3 regions of the Saccharopolyspora sp. NPDC050389 genome follow, and region 3 is predicted to be linked to each of the others. Evidence: riboswitches for the same ligand, from Rfam matches in the RefSeq annotation. Region 3 holds a riboswitch; each other region holds the start of a gene.

Region 1 (5,026 bases), on a different contig from region 3:
TACGGCTCGCTGGACGAGCTGGAGCGCGACTTCGGGGTGCGGCCGGCGAACCTGCACCGCCCGGAGATCGACGACCTGACCCGGCCGAACCCAGACGACCCGACCGGGAAGTCGACGATGCGCCGGGTGCCGGAGGTGCTGGACTGCTGGTTCGAGTCCGGCTCGATGCCGTTCGCCCAGGTGCACTACCCGTTCGAGAACTCGGAGTGGTTCGAGCACCACTACCCGGGCGACTTCATCGTCGAGTACAACGGCCAGACCCGCGGCTGGTTCTACCTGCTGCACGTGCTGGCGACGGCGCTGTTCGACCGGCCGGCGTTCACCAACGTGCTGGCGCACGGCATCGTGCTGGGTGACGACGGCCTGAAGATGTCGAAGTCCAAGCGCAACTACCCGGACGTCAACGAGGTCTTCGACCGCGACGGTTCCGACGCGATGCGCTGGTTCCTGATGGCCAGCCCGATCCTGCGCGGCGGCGACCTGGTGGTCACCGAGCGCGGCATCCGGGACGCGGTGCGCCAGGCGGTGCTGCCGCTGTGGAACTCCTGGTACTTCCTGGCGCTGTACGCCAACGCCGAGGGCATCTCCGGCGAGTCCAAGGTGGACAGCAAGCACGTGCTGGACCGGTACATCCTGGCCAAGACGCACGAGCTGGTCGGCGACGTGCAGTCCGCAATGGACTCCTTCGACCTCGCGGGCGCCTGCTCGGACGTGCGGGACTTCCTGGAGGTGCTGACCAACTGGTACGTGCGCCGTTCCCGCGACCGCTTCTGGTCCGGTGACCGGGACGCGATCAACACGCTGCACACCGTGCTGGAGGTGACCTGCCGGGTGGTGGCGCCGATGCTGCCGCTGACCGCGGAGGCGGTCTGGCGCGGGCTGACCGGCGGCCGCTCGGTGCACCTGGCGGACTGGCCGCTGGTCGACGAGCTGCCCGCGGACGCCGCGCTGGTGACCGCGATGGACGAGGTGCGCCAGGTGTGCTCGGCAGCGTCGGCGCTGCGCAAGTCCAACAAGCTGCGGGTGCGGTTGCCGCTGGCCAAGCTCGTGGTCGCCACCCCGGACGCGGAGGCGCTGCGGCCCTTCGCGGACCTGATCCGCGACGAGGTCAACGTCAAGGACCTGGAGCTGAGCAACGACGTCGCCGCGCACGGTCACTTCGAGATCGCGGTGAACGCGCGGGCCGCCGGTCCGCGGCTGGGCCGCGACGTGCAGAAGGTGATCAAGGCGGTGAAGTCGGGCGAGTGGCAGCGCACCGGCGGCACCGTGGTCGCGGCGGGCATCGAGCTGCAGGAGAACGAGTTCGACGAGCGGCTGGTCTCCACCGACCCCGGCGCGGCCTCGGCGCTGCCCGGCGGCAAGGGCCTGGTGGTGCTGGACACCGAGGTGACCCCGGGGCTGGCGGCCGAAGGCCTGGCCCGCGACGTGGTCCGCGTCGTCCAGCAGGCCCGCAAGGAGGCGGACTTCCAGGTTTCCGACCGGATCGCGGTGGCGATCTCGGCCCCGGCCGAGGTCCTGTCGGCCGTCGCCGCGCACCGCGAGTTCATCGCGGCCGAAACCCTGGCGAACGCGGTCGAGCCCGGCGACGTGGCGGACGGCTTCACCGGCGCCGTCGGCGAGGGCACCGAGATCAAGGTCGCCGTCACCAAGGCCTGATCCCGCGAGGTCAAGGGCGCTTTCCGCCGGATTTCCCGGGGGGAAGCGCCCTCCGCGCTTCCCGGGTTGGTGTGACCAAGGCCGCTCCCACGATCCGGGAATCCTGTTGTCCGGCGCCCCAGCGGTTTTCTAGGGTGCGTAGTCGAAGGTCATGAGTGCCAGCGTCAAGCCCCGGCTTGCTGGCCGGCAACCCTCCAACCGCGGTGGGGTGCCCCGGGTGAGGACCTGGCCGGTCGTGCAGGGCGATCCGGCAAGCGCGGACCCCTCTGGGCGGGTCCGATGAGGCCCCCGAGGAGGCCGTCATGTCGTCTGCCGTCATCGACATCCCGACTCAGTCCAATGTGGACTACCGAATCCCCGCCGTGGTGGGCCGCTCGCTGCAGGTCCCGCTGGTCACCGGCGAGCGCATCGGATACGCGAACCTCGATCACGGCGCCAGCGCGCCCTGTCTGGAGCCGGTGCAGTCGGCGGTGAACGAGCTGCTGCCCTGGTACGCGAGCGTGCACCGCGGCGCCGGGTTCGCCTCCCAGGTGTGCACCCGGGTCTACGAGGGAGCGCGGGACAAGCTGCGGGACTTCGTCGGCGCCCGCCGCACCGACTCGGTGATCTTCACCCGCAACACCACCGACGCACTGAACCTGCTGGGGCGGGCGCTGCCGCGCGGCACGTCCGTGGTCGTCTTCGACACCGAGCACCACGCCGCGCTGCTGCCCTGGGGCGGCCCGCGAGTGCGCCGCCTGCCCGCGCCGGAGACCCCGGCAGAGGCGGTCGCCGCGCTCGACGCCGCGCTGGCGGAATGCCCGGAGGGGCCGCGGCTGGCGGTGATCACGGGCGCTTCCAACGTCACCGGCGAAGTGTGGCCGGTCGCCGAGCTGGCGAAGGTGGCGCGCCGGCGCGGGGCGCGCACCGTGCTGGACGCCGCGCAGCTCGCGCCGCACCGGCCGGTGCGGATCGGTGAGCTCGACGTCGACTACGTGGCGATTTCCGGGCACAAGCTCTACGCGCCGTTCGGCGCGGGCGCGCTGATCGGCCGCGCGGACTGGCTCAACGCAGCCGAGCCGTACCTGGCGGGCGGCGGCGCGACCCGGCTGGTGCAGGAGCGCTCGGTCAGCTGGACGACCGGGCCGGAGCGGCACGAGGCGGGTTCGCCGAACACCGTCGGCGTGCACGCGCTGGCCAAGGCATGCGAGACGCTCGCGGTCAACTGGTCGGACGTCGTCGAGCACGAGGAGACGCTGCTGCGCCGGCTGCGGGCCGGCCTGCGCGGCGTGCCTGGGCTGCGCGAGCTCCGGCTGTTCGACGCCGATCATGACCGGGTCGGCGTGGTGAGCTTCACCATCGACGGTCAGGACCCGGGCCTGCTGGCCGCGGCGCTTTCGGCGGAGCACGGCATCGGTGTCCGCGACGGCTTGTTCTGCGCGCACGTGGCCACGCGGCGGCTGCTCTCGCGGGCGGGCTCGGACGCCGAGCGCGCGGTGCGCGTCAGCGTCGGGCTGGGCACGACGTTGGAGCACGTCGACCGCCTGGTGAACGCGCTGCGGCGGCTGGTCGCCGTAGGCCCGATCTGGCGCTACGAGCAGGTCGACGGTCGCTGGGTGCCCGCCGACGACCCGCGCCCGGTGCCGGACTTCCTCGGCTGACCGCTCCGCGCCGCGGAAACGGGCTTCGCGGGACCCGATCTTGCCTGAAATCGGGTGGCTCCTCGCGGCGGGTTCCGGTGGGTTCGCGGTGGTGGCCGGGCCTGGTGCGCGGGATTCGGTACTGCCGTGATGCGTCCGCCCAGGTTCAGGGACAATGGCGGCGTGAGCACCGAGCAGTCCTCCCAGGGGGAATCCTCAGCAGAGCAGGCGGGCACCGAGCCGACCGCCGCGGAACAGGCGTCCGAGACGCAGGCCGAGGCGGCGGAGGAGTCGCCCAAGCGCGGCTCCGGGAAGCTGCTCGGGTTGTTGGGCGGGGTCGCCGTGGTGGCCCTGGGCATCGACATCCTCACCAAGGTCGCCGTGGTCGCCAACCTGGAGGGCAACCCGCCGGTCGAGCTGTTCGGCGGCCTGCTCTACCTCGACGTGCTGCGCAACCCCGGCGCCGCGTTCTCGCTGGCCACCGGCATGACCTGGCTGCTCGCGCTGCTCGCGATCGCGGTCGTCGGCGTGATCATCTGGCTGGCGCCGAAGCTGCGTTCGCCGGGCTGGGCGGTGGGGCTCGGCCTGGTGCTCGGCGGTGCCTGCGGCAACCTGGTCGACCGGATCTTCCGCGCGCCCGGCCCGCTGCAGGGCCACGTGGTGGACTTCCTGTCGGTGTTCGCGCCGGGCGGCGCGGCGTGGCCGGTGTTCAACGTCGCCGACTCGTGCATCGTCTGCGGCGGCATCCTGGTCGTGCTGATGTCGCTGCTGGGCCGCGACTACGACGGCACGGTGCACCGCAAGAAGAAGGCAGCGGAGTCGTGACCGACCTTCGAACGCTGCCGGTTCCCGAGGGGCTCGACGGCATGCGCGTGGACGCGGGCCTGTCGAAGCTGCTGGGCCTGTCCCGCAGCGCCGTCGCCTCGCTGGCCGAGTCCGGTGATGTGCTGGTCGACGGCAACCCGGCGGGCAAGTCCGACCGGCTGGTCTCCGGGGCCTGGCTGGAAGTGACGCTGCCGCCCGCGCAGCAGCCGCTGCAGATCGTCGCGGTGCCGGTGGACGGGCTGAAGATCCTGCACCAGGACGACGACATCGTCGTGGTCGACAAGCCGATCGGCGTCGCGGTGCACCCGAGCCCGGGCTGGGAAGGCCCGACCGTGGTCGGCGGGCTCGCCGCCGCGGGCGTGAGCATCGCTACCTCCGGAGCCTCCGAACGGCAGGGCGTCGTGCACCGCCTCGACGCGGGCACCACGGGTGTCATGGTCGTCGCCAAGAGCGAAAACGCGTACTCGGTCCTCAAGCGCGCGTTCAAGGAACGCACCGTGGACAAGCGGTACCGCGCGGTGGTGCAGGGGCATCCGGACCCGAGCCGCGGCACCATCGACGCGCCGATCGACCGGCATCCGCGCCACGACTACAAGTTCGCGGTCGTCACCGGCGGCAAGCCCAGCATCACCCACTACGAGACGGTGGAGGCGTTCCGCGCGGCGTCGCTGGTGGACGTGAAGCTGGAAACCGGTCGCACGCACCAGATCCGGGTGCACTTCGCGGCGATCAAGCATCCCTGCGTCGGCGACCTGACCTACGGCGCTGACCCGGTGCTGGCCCGACGACTCGCTATTACCAGGCAGTGGCTGCACGCGCGCAGCCTCTCCTTCGAGCACCCGTCCGGCGGCTGGGTCACGTTCGAAAGCGAATACCCCGCCGACCTGCAGCACGCGCTGGACGAGCTCCGCGATCAGGATGGCTGA
Region 2 (5,026 bases), on a different contig from region 3:
GGGCCCGGAACCGAGCGTGTTGCGCGCGGCGGCGATGGGCGCGATCACGTTGCTCGCGTTGGTGTTGGGCAGGCAGCGGTCGGCGTTGCCGGTGCTGTCCGCGAGCGTGATCGGCCTGCTGCTGCTCCTGCCCGACATGGCGACCAGCGCGGGCTTCGCGCTATCGGTCGCGGCCACCGCCGGGCTGGTGCTGCTGGCACCGGTGTGGTCGTCGGCGCTGCGGGCGAGAGGAGTGCCGGTCGGGTTGGCGGAAGCGATCGCCGTCCCGCTGGCGGCGCACGTCGTCACGGCGCCGCTGATCGCGGCGCTCTCCGGCGAGGTCAGCCTGGTGGCGGTGCCGGCGAACATGCTGGCCGGGCCCGTCGTCGCACCGGCGACGGTGTTCGGAGTGCTGGCCACCGTGGCAGCACCGGTATCGACCTGGTTGGCCGGTGTGCTCGGCTGGCTGGCGGCACCGGAGCTGGAGTGGATCATCCTGATCGCCGATCGGGCCGCGGCGGTTCCCGGCGCGGCGTTCGACTGGCCATCGGGCACCGTCGGCGGGCTCGCGCTCGCGGTGATCGCGGCGGCTGGGCTGATCGCCTTGCGCGGCAAGCGGATTCGCTTGGTGGTCGCGGTGGCGCTGTTGCTCGTGGTGCTGGTGGTCGTGCCGGTGCGCACCATGCTGCCGGGCTGGCCGGTGCCGGGCTGGAGCATGGTCGCCTGCGACGTCGGCCAGGGCGACGGGCTGGTGCTGGCCACCGGTCGCCCGGACGAGGCCGTGGTGGTCGACGCCGGGCCGGATCCGCAACGGGCGGCGGAATGCCTGCGGCGGCTCGGGATTCGCCGAATCCCGCTGGCGGTGCTCACCCACCTGCACGCCGATCACGTGAGCGGGCTCGCCGCGCTGATGGGGAAGATCCCGGTCGACGCGGTCGCGATCGGTCCGCTGCGGGAGCCGGCGTGGGCGATGGGCGACGTCGCAAGGGATGCCCGCGCGCACCGGGTTCCGGTCGTGCCGCTGTTGTCCGGGCAGCGCGCGGCCTGGCCGGGGCTGGTCCTCGACGTGCTCGGCCCGGACCCGGTGCTGGCCCGCACGCAGTCGGCCGACGACGCCAACGACGCGTCGATCGTGCTGCTGGCGACCACCCCGGCCGGGCGAGTCCTGCTCACCGGCGACGTCGAACTGCCCGGGCAGGGGCGGCTGGTGTCGTCCGGCGCGGATCTTCGAGCCGATGTGCTCAAGGTTCCGCACCACGGATCCCGTTACACCGCACCGCGTTTCCTGCAAGCAGTGCGCCCGCGGCTGGCCGTGATCAGCGTCGGCGCCGGCAACACCTACGGACACCCGAGCCCGTTCGTCGTCGACAACCTCACCCGCGCGGGCACGAAAGTGCTGCGCACCGATCAGGAAGGAGATATCGCGATCCTGCCCGGCCCGCAGGGCCCCCGCTACGTCGCCAGAGGCGATCCGCTGCGCGCAGGCGAGTCGTAGAACGCGGCTCAAGCACCCGTGATTGTCCGTTGTGGACGAAAGCGCGGCGCCACCGCCGTGCGGTGACGCCGCGCCCTCGAATCAGGTTGCGGGTCGGCTCAGAGGCCCAGCGCCTGGTTGACCGCTTCGGTGGTCGGCGCGACGGTGGCCTTCGGGCCGATCTGGTCCTGCACCGCGTCCAGGGTCTTCAGCCCGTCACCGGTGATCAGCAGCACGGTCTCGGCGTCCGGGTCGATCTTGCCCGCGTCGATGAGCTTCTTCCCCGTGGCAACAGTGACCCCACCGGCCGTCTCGGCGAAGATGCCCTCGGTGCGCGCCAGCAGCCGGATGCCGTCGCGGACCTCGTCGTCGGTGACGTCCTCGATGGCACCGCCGGTCTTGCGCACGATGTCGAGCACGTACGGGCCGTCGGCGGGAGCGCCGATGGCCAGCGAGCGGGCGATGGTGTCCGGCCGCACCGGCTGGACCACGTCGTGGCCGCCCTTGTACGCCGTCGAAACCGGGGAGCAGCCGGTGGCCTGCGCGCCGAAGATCCGCACCGGGCTCGGCTCCACCAGGCCGACCTGGCCGAGCTCGTTGAATCCCTTGTAGACCTTGGTCAGCTGCGAGCCGGAGGCGATCGGTACCACGATCTGCTCGGGGATGCGCCAGCCGAGCTGCTCGGCGACCTCGAAGGCCAGCGTCTTCGAGCCTTCGGAGTAGTAGGGCCGCACGTTGACGTTGACGAACGCCCAGTCCTCGTGCTCCGCGGCGAGCTCGGTGGCCAGCCGGTTCACGTCGTCGTAGTTGCCGTCGACGGCCAGCAGCGAACCGTCGTAGACCGCGCTCATCAGGATCTTGGCGCGCTCCAGGGTCTTGGGGACCAGCACCACCGAGTCCCAGCCGGCGCGGGCCGCGGCGGCGGCTACCGCGTTGGCGAGGTTGCCGGTGGAGGGGCAGGCAAGCACCTTGAACCCGAACTCGCGGGCGGCGGCCAGCGCCACCGCGACGACGCGGTCCTTGAAGGAGTGGGTGGGGTTGCCGGTGTCGTCCTTGATCCAGATCCGCTTGACGCCCAACGCCTTCGCGAGGTTGTCGGCCCGGACCAGCCGGGTACAGCCCGGGTCGGTGTTCGGGTGCTCCTCGACGTTGGAGGGAACCGGGAGCAGCTGCTTGTAGCGCCAGATGGAACGCGGGCCGGACTCGATGTCTTCGCGGCGGATCCGGCCGAAGTCGTAGGCGACCTCGAGCGGGGAGAAGTCTTCCAGCGAGACGAATTCGGGGGCCAGCGGCTGCCGGTGGCCCTCTTCCTTGGACACCAGTTCGACGGCATTGCCCAGGTCGAAGGTCTTCTTCGCGGAGTTCTGGGCATGGGCAGCAGCGGTCATCGCGAGGTCCTCTCCTCATCTGTCCCGCGGACGGGTCGGAATTGGCACCGCTTTCGTCAGTGACCTCGCGGGTGAAAGCACGATTCGCTGACGAACGGTTGCCGGGGCTTCAACGGGCCGTTCCCTCTGCCCCTCTGGATGAGCTATTCGGTTGTGCTGGCAACGCTAGTGGACCGCGCCGGGTTCTGGCCAGCACGATCCAGATGGCGGGATCGTCGCGGGTGCGTGCGACGATGCGTGCATGAGCGCACCGGCCGTGGTCCCCGATCCGCTGCATCTGGTTCTCGGTGACGAAGAACTGCTGGTGGAACGCGCGCTCTGGGCCGCCGTCGGAGCCGCCCGCGCCGCGGACCCGGAGACCGAACTGCGCCGCGTGAAGGTGAGCGAGCTCACGCCCCCGGAGCTGGCGGAGCTGCTGAGCCCGTCGTTGTTCGCCGAGGGCCGGGTGCTGGCCGTGGAGTCCGCGCAGGACGCCGGCAAGGAGATCGCCGAAGCGCTGCTGACGCACGCCCGGCAGCCGGCGGACGGGGTCACACTCGTCATCGTGCACACCGGCGGCGGCCGGTCGAAGCACGCCAAGGAACTGCCCAATGCGCTGCGCAAACTCGGCGCGCACGTCACCGAATGCAACAAGATCACCAAGTCCGCCGAGCGGGAGGCGTTCGTCCGCGACGAGGTGCGCCGGGCCGGCGGGAAGACCGATGCGGCCGGCGTGGCCGCGCTGATCGAAACGGTCGGTTCCGACCTGCGCGAGCTCTCGGCGGCGGCGACGCAGCTGGTCGCCGACACGGGCGGCAAGGTCGACGAGACGGCGGTGCGCCGCTACCACCGCGGGCGAGCGGAGGTGACCGGGTTCGCGGTCGCCGAGAAGGCGGTGACCGGTGATCGGGCGGCGGCGCTGGAGGCGTTGCGGTGGGCGGTGCAGCTCGGTGTTCCGCACGTGCTGATCGCCGATGCCCTCGCGGATTCGGTGCGCACCATCGGCCGGGTCGCCGCCGCGGGCGGCCGGAACGATCCGTTCCGGCTGGCGGGTGAGCTGGGCATGCCCGCGTGGAAGGTGAAGAAGGCGCTGGCGCAGTCCCGGGGCTGGAACGCTTCGAGTCTCGCAGAAGCACTGCAGGCGGTCGCGGAGGTCAACGCCGGGGTCAAGGGCATGGCCGCCGACGCCACCTACGCCCTGGAGCGGACCGTCCTCCGCCTCGTGGAGCTCCGCAACCAGCGTTCGTGATCCAGGCGATTTTCCCCGTAATCGCAAACGGCCCCCTCCCCGTGGCGGGAAGGGGGCCGGAAGCTCGGCCTCAGCTCAGAGCTCGTTGGCGCGCTGCGCCAGAGCGGACTTCTTGTTCGCGGCCTGGTTCTTGTGGATGACGCCCTTGCTGGCGGCCTTGTCCAGCGCGCGGCTGGCGGCCTGCTGCAGCTCGATGGCCTTGTCCTTCTCGCCGGCGTCAGCGGCCTCGCGGAACTTGCGGATGGCGGTCTTGACCGCGGACTTCACGGCCTTGTTGCGCTGCCGGGCCTGCTCGTTGGTCTTGATCCGCTTCATCTGGGACTTGATGTTGGCCACTGTGGCGCCTCTTCTCGTCTGTCGAATCGATCGTGCCGCGCTTGTTGTCGGCCCTGCCCTCGGGCAGGTTTCCTCCACGGCGGAATGCCGCACGGCACGGTCGTCCATGTTAACAGCGGCCACCTGCGCCGATGGCGGGCGGTCGGGACGGGGCGACAGCGGTCACATCGGCTCGGATCCGGTGCCTGCGGACCATAGGGTCAATCTTCGTGCTCGATGCGTTGAACTGGCCCGGATTCGCCGAACTTTCCCTAGCCGGGCTGTTGTTCCTCTGCAGCGCCGCATTCCTGGCCGGGGCTGTCGACGCGATCGTGGGCGGCGGCGGCCTGATCCAGCTGCCCGCGATGCTGCTGCTCCTGCCCGGCGGCGAGGTGATCTATTCGCTGGCCACCAACAAGGTGGCGGCGATCGCCGGGACCGCGGCCGCCGCCCGGACATACGCGAAGCGGACGCCGATCGACTGGCAGGCCGCGCTGTCGATGGCGGTCGTCGCCCTCCTCGGATCGCTGGGCGGAGCGGTACTGGCCGGTGCTCTTCCTTCGCAGGTCCTCAACATCGTCGTGCTGGTCGCGCTGGGCCTCGTCGGTGTCTACACCTGGCGCAAACCCGAGTTGGGTTCGG
Region 3 (5,026 bases):
GCCGTGGGCAAAGGAGCTCCGGTCGGCTAGGACGGCGCTTGGCTGCGGGAGTCGGATACAGACACGAAGCACGAAGGTTGTGTGCACGCGAGGAGCGAGGGAGTTGAGCGACGACATGGGTCTCGCCCGACACCGCCCCCGTTCCGCATCACGCGAGCGCGACTTCCGCCTTCGGGAGGTAACGACCCTGTGAACGGACGCGGCGAGCCCAGCTATCCCGGCCATGCCTACCGGTCGGACGACGGCTACTGGGCCGAATCCTTCGAGCCTACGACGGACTGGTTCACCCCGGTTCAGGCCGAACAGCACACCGCAGTCGGACTCCTGGACCGCCCGGAGCCGCAGCGGTACCCGGCTGATGACCACCCGAGCTTCCCGCCGGGCGCGCTCGACATCACCCCGGCGGACATCTACGAGGTCCTCGGCCCGGACGCCGAGGACATGCTCGCCACCGCCGAGATCGACGTCGACGAGGTCATCCGGCTGATCAACGCCGAGACCACGGTGCTGCCGCCGCTGGTCATCCCGGACGCGTTGCCTGAGGCGGAGGAGGACGACACTCCGCCGCAGGAAGTCGTCGAGGCGATCACCACCTGGAAGCGGCGCTTCCTCAAGGGCGCGGTGGCCGGCGTGCTGCTCACCCTCACCGGCACCGGCGGCGCGGCCGCCGCGATGGACAAGTCGGTGACCGTCGAGGTCGACGGGCACGAGCGCACCGTCAGCACCTACGAGGGCACCGTCGCCGACGTGCTCGAGGACGAGGGCATCGCCGTCGGCCAGCACGACGCGCTCAGCCCCTCGCCGCAGGCCAAGGTCAGCCACGGCGACACCATCACCCTCGACCGCGGGCGGCTGCTGAAGCTGAACGTCGACGGCGAGCAGCGCGAGGAATGGGTCCGCTCGGTCACGGTGGACCAGGCGCTGCGCCAGCTCGGCGTGCCGGCCGACGGGGCGTGGCTCTCCGCCGACCGCACCATGGCCGTGCCCGAGCAGGGCCTGGACCTGGTCATCAAGACCAGCAAGAACATCACCGTCTTCGACGGTGGGAACGAGCCGCGGCAGCTGACCACGACCGCCGTCAACATCGACGAGCTGGTCAAGGAGCAGAAGCTCGAGCTCGGCCCCGAGGACCAGATCACGCCCGGCGGCGACCAGAAGCTGGTCACCGGCGCCGAGGTGCGCATCGACCGCACCGGCAGCACCGTCATCAACGTGACGACGCCGGTTGCGCCTCCGGTGCAGGAGATCGTCGACAACACGATGTTCAAGGGCGAGGAGCGGGTCGAGTTCCCCGGCGTGCCCGGCGAGAAGATCGTGTTCACCCGGGTCACCACCCGCAACGGCGAGGAAACCGGCCGGGAAGCCGTCGGCGAGAAGATCACCAAGGAAGCGCAGCCCAAGGTCGTGCGCGTCGGCGGGAAGCAGCCGCCGAGCAGCGGGGTCTGGGACAAGCTGGTGCAGTGCGAGGCCGGCGGCAACTGGGCGATCAACACCGGCAACGGCTACTACGGCGGCCTGCAGTTCAACAAGTCCACCTGGGACGCCTACGGCGGCGACCAGTACGCGCCGTACCCGCACCAGGCCAGCCGCGAGCAGCAGATCGCGGTCGCGGAGAAGGTCCGCGCGGCCCGAGGCGGCGGCTACGGAGCCTGGCCGGGCTGCTCCTCCAAGCTCGGCCTCAGCTGAGCATTTCCCGTTGTCCCGAAGGGCACCTCTTGCCGGATGATCCGGTGGTAGGTGCCCTTCGCGGTTCTGCTGGTCGGGGTGCGGGGACGGTGGCTTCGGGGCGCGGGTAGTTTTTCCGTGTGGACGACCAGCAGGCGACTCTGCTCGGCCCGGCCGACGTGCGCCGGTTGGCCGAGGAGCTCGACATCCGCCCGACGAAGAAGCTCGGCCAGAACTTCGTGCACGACCCGAACACGGTGCGCCGCATCGTGGCCGCGGCGTCGGTCACGGCCGACGACGTCGTGCTGGAGGTCGGCCCCGGCCTGGGCTCGCTGACGCTCGCCCTGCTTCCGGCCGCAGGCGCCGTGACGGCCGTCGAGATCGATCCGGTGCTCGCGGCGCGGCTGCCGCGCACCGCCGCCGAGTTCGCCCCGGCGCTCGCCGATCGGCTCACCGTGATCGAGGCCGACGCCCTGCGGGTGAGCGCCGCGGACTTCCCGGCGCCGCCGACCGCGCTGGTCGCGAACCTGCCGTACAACGTGGCCGTGCCCGTGGTGCTGCACCTGCTGGCCGAGTTGCCGAGCCTGCGGCGCGGCCTGGTCATGGTGCAGTCCGAGGTCGCCGACCGGATGGCCGCCAAGCCGGGCAGCCGGGTCTACGGCGTGCCCAGCGCCAAGGCCGCGTGGTACGCCGACGTGCGGCGCGCGGGTCCGGTGCCGCGCAAGGTGTTCTGGCCGGTGCCCAATGTGGACTCCGGCCTCGTGTCTTTCGAGCGCGTCGAACCGCCGTCGACCGCGCCGCGCCAGGACGTCTTCCGGGTGGTGGACGCGGCGTTCGCGCAGCGGCGCAAGACGTTGCGCGGCGCGCTGTCCGGCTGGGCCGGGTCCGCGGCGCGCGCGGAGGCCGTTCTCCGGGCCGCCGGGGTGGATCCGTCGATTCGCGGTGAGCAGCTGGAGATCGCCGACTTCGCGCGCATCGCGGAGGCCGCGGCTACCGAGAGCGGCCACTGAACCACCCTTCCGGGCGCTTGCCAACCGAGATCGATCCACTACTCGGAGTCACCGACAACACCTGGTGTGCCAGGAAAATTCCCGCTCGTCCGGGTGTGTGATTTGGCAGACGATTTCGGAAAGTGACGGCTATCAACTTGCGCTGGAATCCGCCAGTGGGTTCTACTATTCGGGAAATCCATCCCGAGCGGCCGAGAGACCTGGCTCCGCGACGCCGCAGCAACCACCCGATTCGGGCAGGTGCTAACGCCAGGACCGATGGAGTTGTTGTGGAGTCCAACGCGCTGTTAGCCAGCCCGCCCGCGGGTCAGACCCGAGCACAGCTGGCCCGATCCCGGCAGAACCACATCCGGAGGCTGCTGACGCAGCGTCGCGTCATCGACCACGGGCGTCGCACCACCACCGCCTGTCGTCGCGAGATGTGACCCAGTCCTTCCTCCCTTTCCGAAGTTCCTTGGCCTGCCGCCCTTGCGTGTGCGCGGCCGTCGCGAGCTGATGTGGAGCCGATCGTGATCACAGTCGAGAACCTGACCAAGTCTTTCCAGCACAACAACGGAACCGTCCGCGCCCTCGACGGCGTGTCGATGGAGGTTTCGGCCGGCGCGGTGTGCGGCGTGGTCGGTCCGAGCGGGGCTGGCAAGTCGACCCTGGCCCGGTGCATCGCGTTGCTGGAGAAGCCGGACGGCGGCGCCATCCGCGTCGACGGCACCGACCTGGTTTCCCTTGGCGGCAAGGCGCTTCGCGCCGCCCGCCGGCAGATCGGCGTTGTGCCGCAAGGTGATTCGCTGCTGCGGCAGCGCACCGCCGCGGGCAACGTCGCGTTGCCGCTGGAAGCGGCCGGTGTCAGCGGCCCGCAGCGGCGCACCCGCGTCGGCGAGCTGCTGGACCTCGTGGGCCTGACCGACAAGGCCTCGGTCTACCCCGACCAGCTCTCCGGCGGGCAGCGCCAGCGGATCGCGGTGGCGCGTGCGCTGGCCGCCAAGCCGTCGGTGCTGCTGGCCGACGAGCCGACCTCGGCGCTCGACCCGGGCACCACCGACTCGGTGCTCACGGTCCTGGACCGCGCCCGCGCCGAGCTTGGCGTCACCGTGCTGGTGGTCACCCACGACATGGCCGTGGTGCGCAAGATCGCCGACGACGTCGCGGTGCTGGAGGACGGCCGGGTGGTCGAGCACGGCAAGGTCATCGACCTGGTCGCCGAGCCGGGCAGCCGGGTGGGCGACTCGCTGCTGCCGGGCACCGACCAGGGTGATTCGCTGCGGCCGGGCGGGCGGCACGACGTCGTCGCCGAGGTCGTGCTGGTCGGATTCGCCGCGGTCGGCGCGTTGCTGCCGGAGGCAGCCAGCCAGTTCGGGGTCGAACTCGCGATCCTGGGCGGCGGGTTGACCAGGCTGGGCGACACGCCCGTGGCTAAGTTCAAGGTCGGCCTGACCGGCGAGCGAGCCGAGGCGGCCCTGAAGTGGATGGTCGAGCGGGACGCGCATGTGCGACGCGCCCCGGTGTGCGTTGACGGAGCTGCTGCGTGAGTGATGTGACCCCCTGGTCGGAGGTCGTTGGAATTCTTGGTGAAGCGACGGTCGAAACGCTCTACATGGTGTTGGTGTCGACCCTGCTGGCGGTGCTGGGAGGCCTGCCGCTCGGGGTGCTGCTGCACCTGACCTCGCCGGTCGGCCTGAACCCGAAGCCCGTGCTGTACCGGGTGCTCGGCGTGGTCGTCGACGTGGTGCGTTCGGTGCCGTTCGTCGTTCTGCTGGTGGTGCTGGCGTCGTTCACCCGGCTGCTGATCGGCACGTCGATCGGCAGCACCGCGGTGATCGTGCCGCTGACCATCGGCGCCGTCCCGTTCTTCGCGCGGTTGACGCAGAACGCGTTGCGCGAGGTCAGCTTCACCGTGGTCGAGGCCGCGATCACGACCGGATCGAGCCGGCTGCGGATCGTCTGGACGGTGCTGCTCGGCGAGGCGCGGGCCGCGCTGGTCGGCGCGGTCGGCGTCACCGCGGTGGCGCTGGTCGGCTACGCCGCGATGGCGGGCGCGATCGGCGGCGGCGGGCTGGGCACGACCGCGATCCAGGACGGCTACCAGGGCTACGACGACCGGATCCTGTGGGGATCGGTGGTCGTGCTCGGTGTGCTGGCCTTCGCGATGCAGCTGATCACCGACCGGACCGCGAAGCTCGTCGACCGGCGCCGGAGCGCGACGAGCTGACCCGCGTGGGCGACGCCCACCTGATTCTTCTCTCGACTGGGATGACTTCCCAACCACTGTCCAGAAAGGACGAACTCTGATGCGTTTGCGTTTTGCCGCCCTGGTGGCCGCGGCCGGCGTGGTGCTGGCCGCGTGCGGCGGCGGC

What was found. A riboswitch is a leader RNA that binds a small molecule or an ion and turns the genes downstream of it on or off. The one in region 3 is predicted to bind S-adenosylmethionine.
Region 1: linked by a shared signal. The riboswitch ahead of AB0I53_RS21040 (aminotransferase class V-fold PLP-dependent enzyme) and the one ahead of AB0I53_RS24795 (methionine ABC transporter ATP-binding protein) in region 3 are both predicted to bind S-adenosylmethionine.
Region 2: linked by a shared signal. The riboswitch ahead of thrC (threonine synthase) and the one ahead of AB0I53_RS24795 (methionine ABC transporter ATP-binding protein) in region 3 are both predicted to bind S-adenosylmethionine.

What each region holds. Positions count from the first base shown of each region.
Region 1 is NZ_JBFAKG010000030.1:57,105-62,130, reverse strand. It holds gene ileS (isoleucine--tRNA ligase) at 1-1,656, shown strand, start outside; SAM riboswitch class IV at 1,804-1,919, shown strand; gene AB0I53_RS21040 (aminotransferase class V-fold PLP-dependent enzyme) at 1,959-3,296, shown strand; gene lspA (signal peptidase II) at 3,459-4,100, shown strand; gene AB0I53_RS21030 (RluA family pseudouridine synthase) at 4,142-5,026, shown strand.
Region 2 is NZ_JBFAKG010000021.1:21,973-26,998, forward strand. It holds gene AB0I53_RS16055 (ComEC/Rec2 family competence protein) at 1-1,474, shown strand, start outside; gene thrC (threonine synthase) at 1,573-2,841, opposite strand; SAM riboswitch class I at 2,854-2,986, opposite strand; gene holA (DNA polymerase III subunit delta) at 3,083-4,069, shown strand; gene rpsT (30S ribosomal protein S20) at 4,145-4,405, opposite strand; gene AB0I53_RS16075 (TSUP family transporter) at 4,615-5,026, shown strand, end outside.
Region 3 is NZ_JBFAKG010000039.1:6,045-11,070, forward strand. It holds gene AB0I53_RS24785 (transglycosylase family protein) at 190-1,686, shown strand; gene rsmA (16S rRNA (adenine(1518)-N(6)/adenine(1519)-N(6))-dimethyltransferase RsmA) at 1,806-2,675, shown strand; SAM riboswitch class I at 2,851-2,940, shown strand; gene AB0I53_RS24795 (methionine ABC transporter ATP-binding protein) at 3,185-4,201, shown strand; gene AB0I53_RS24800 (ABC transporter permease subunit) at 4,198-4,881, shown strand; gene AB0I53_RS24805 (MetQ/NlpA family ABC transporter substrate-binding protein) at 4,961-5,026, shown strand, end outside.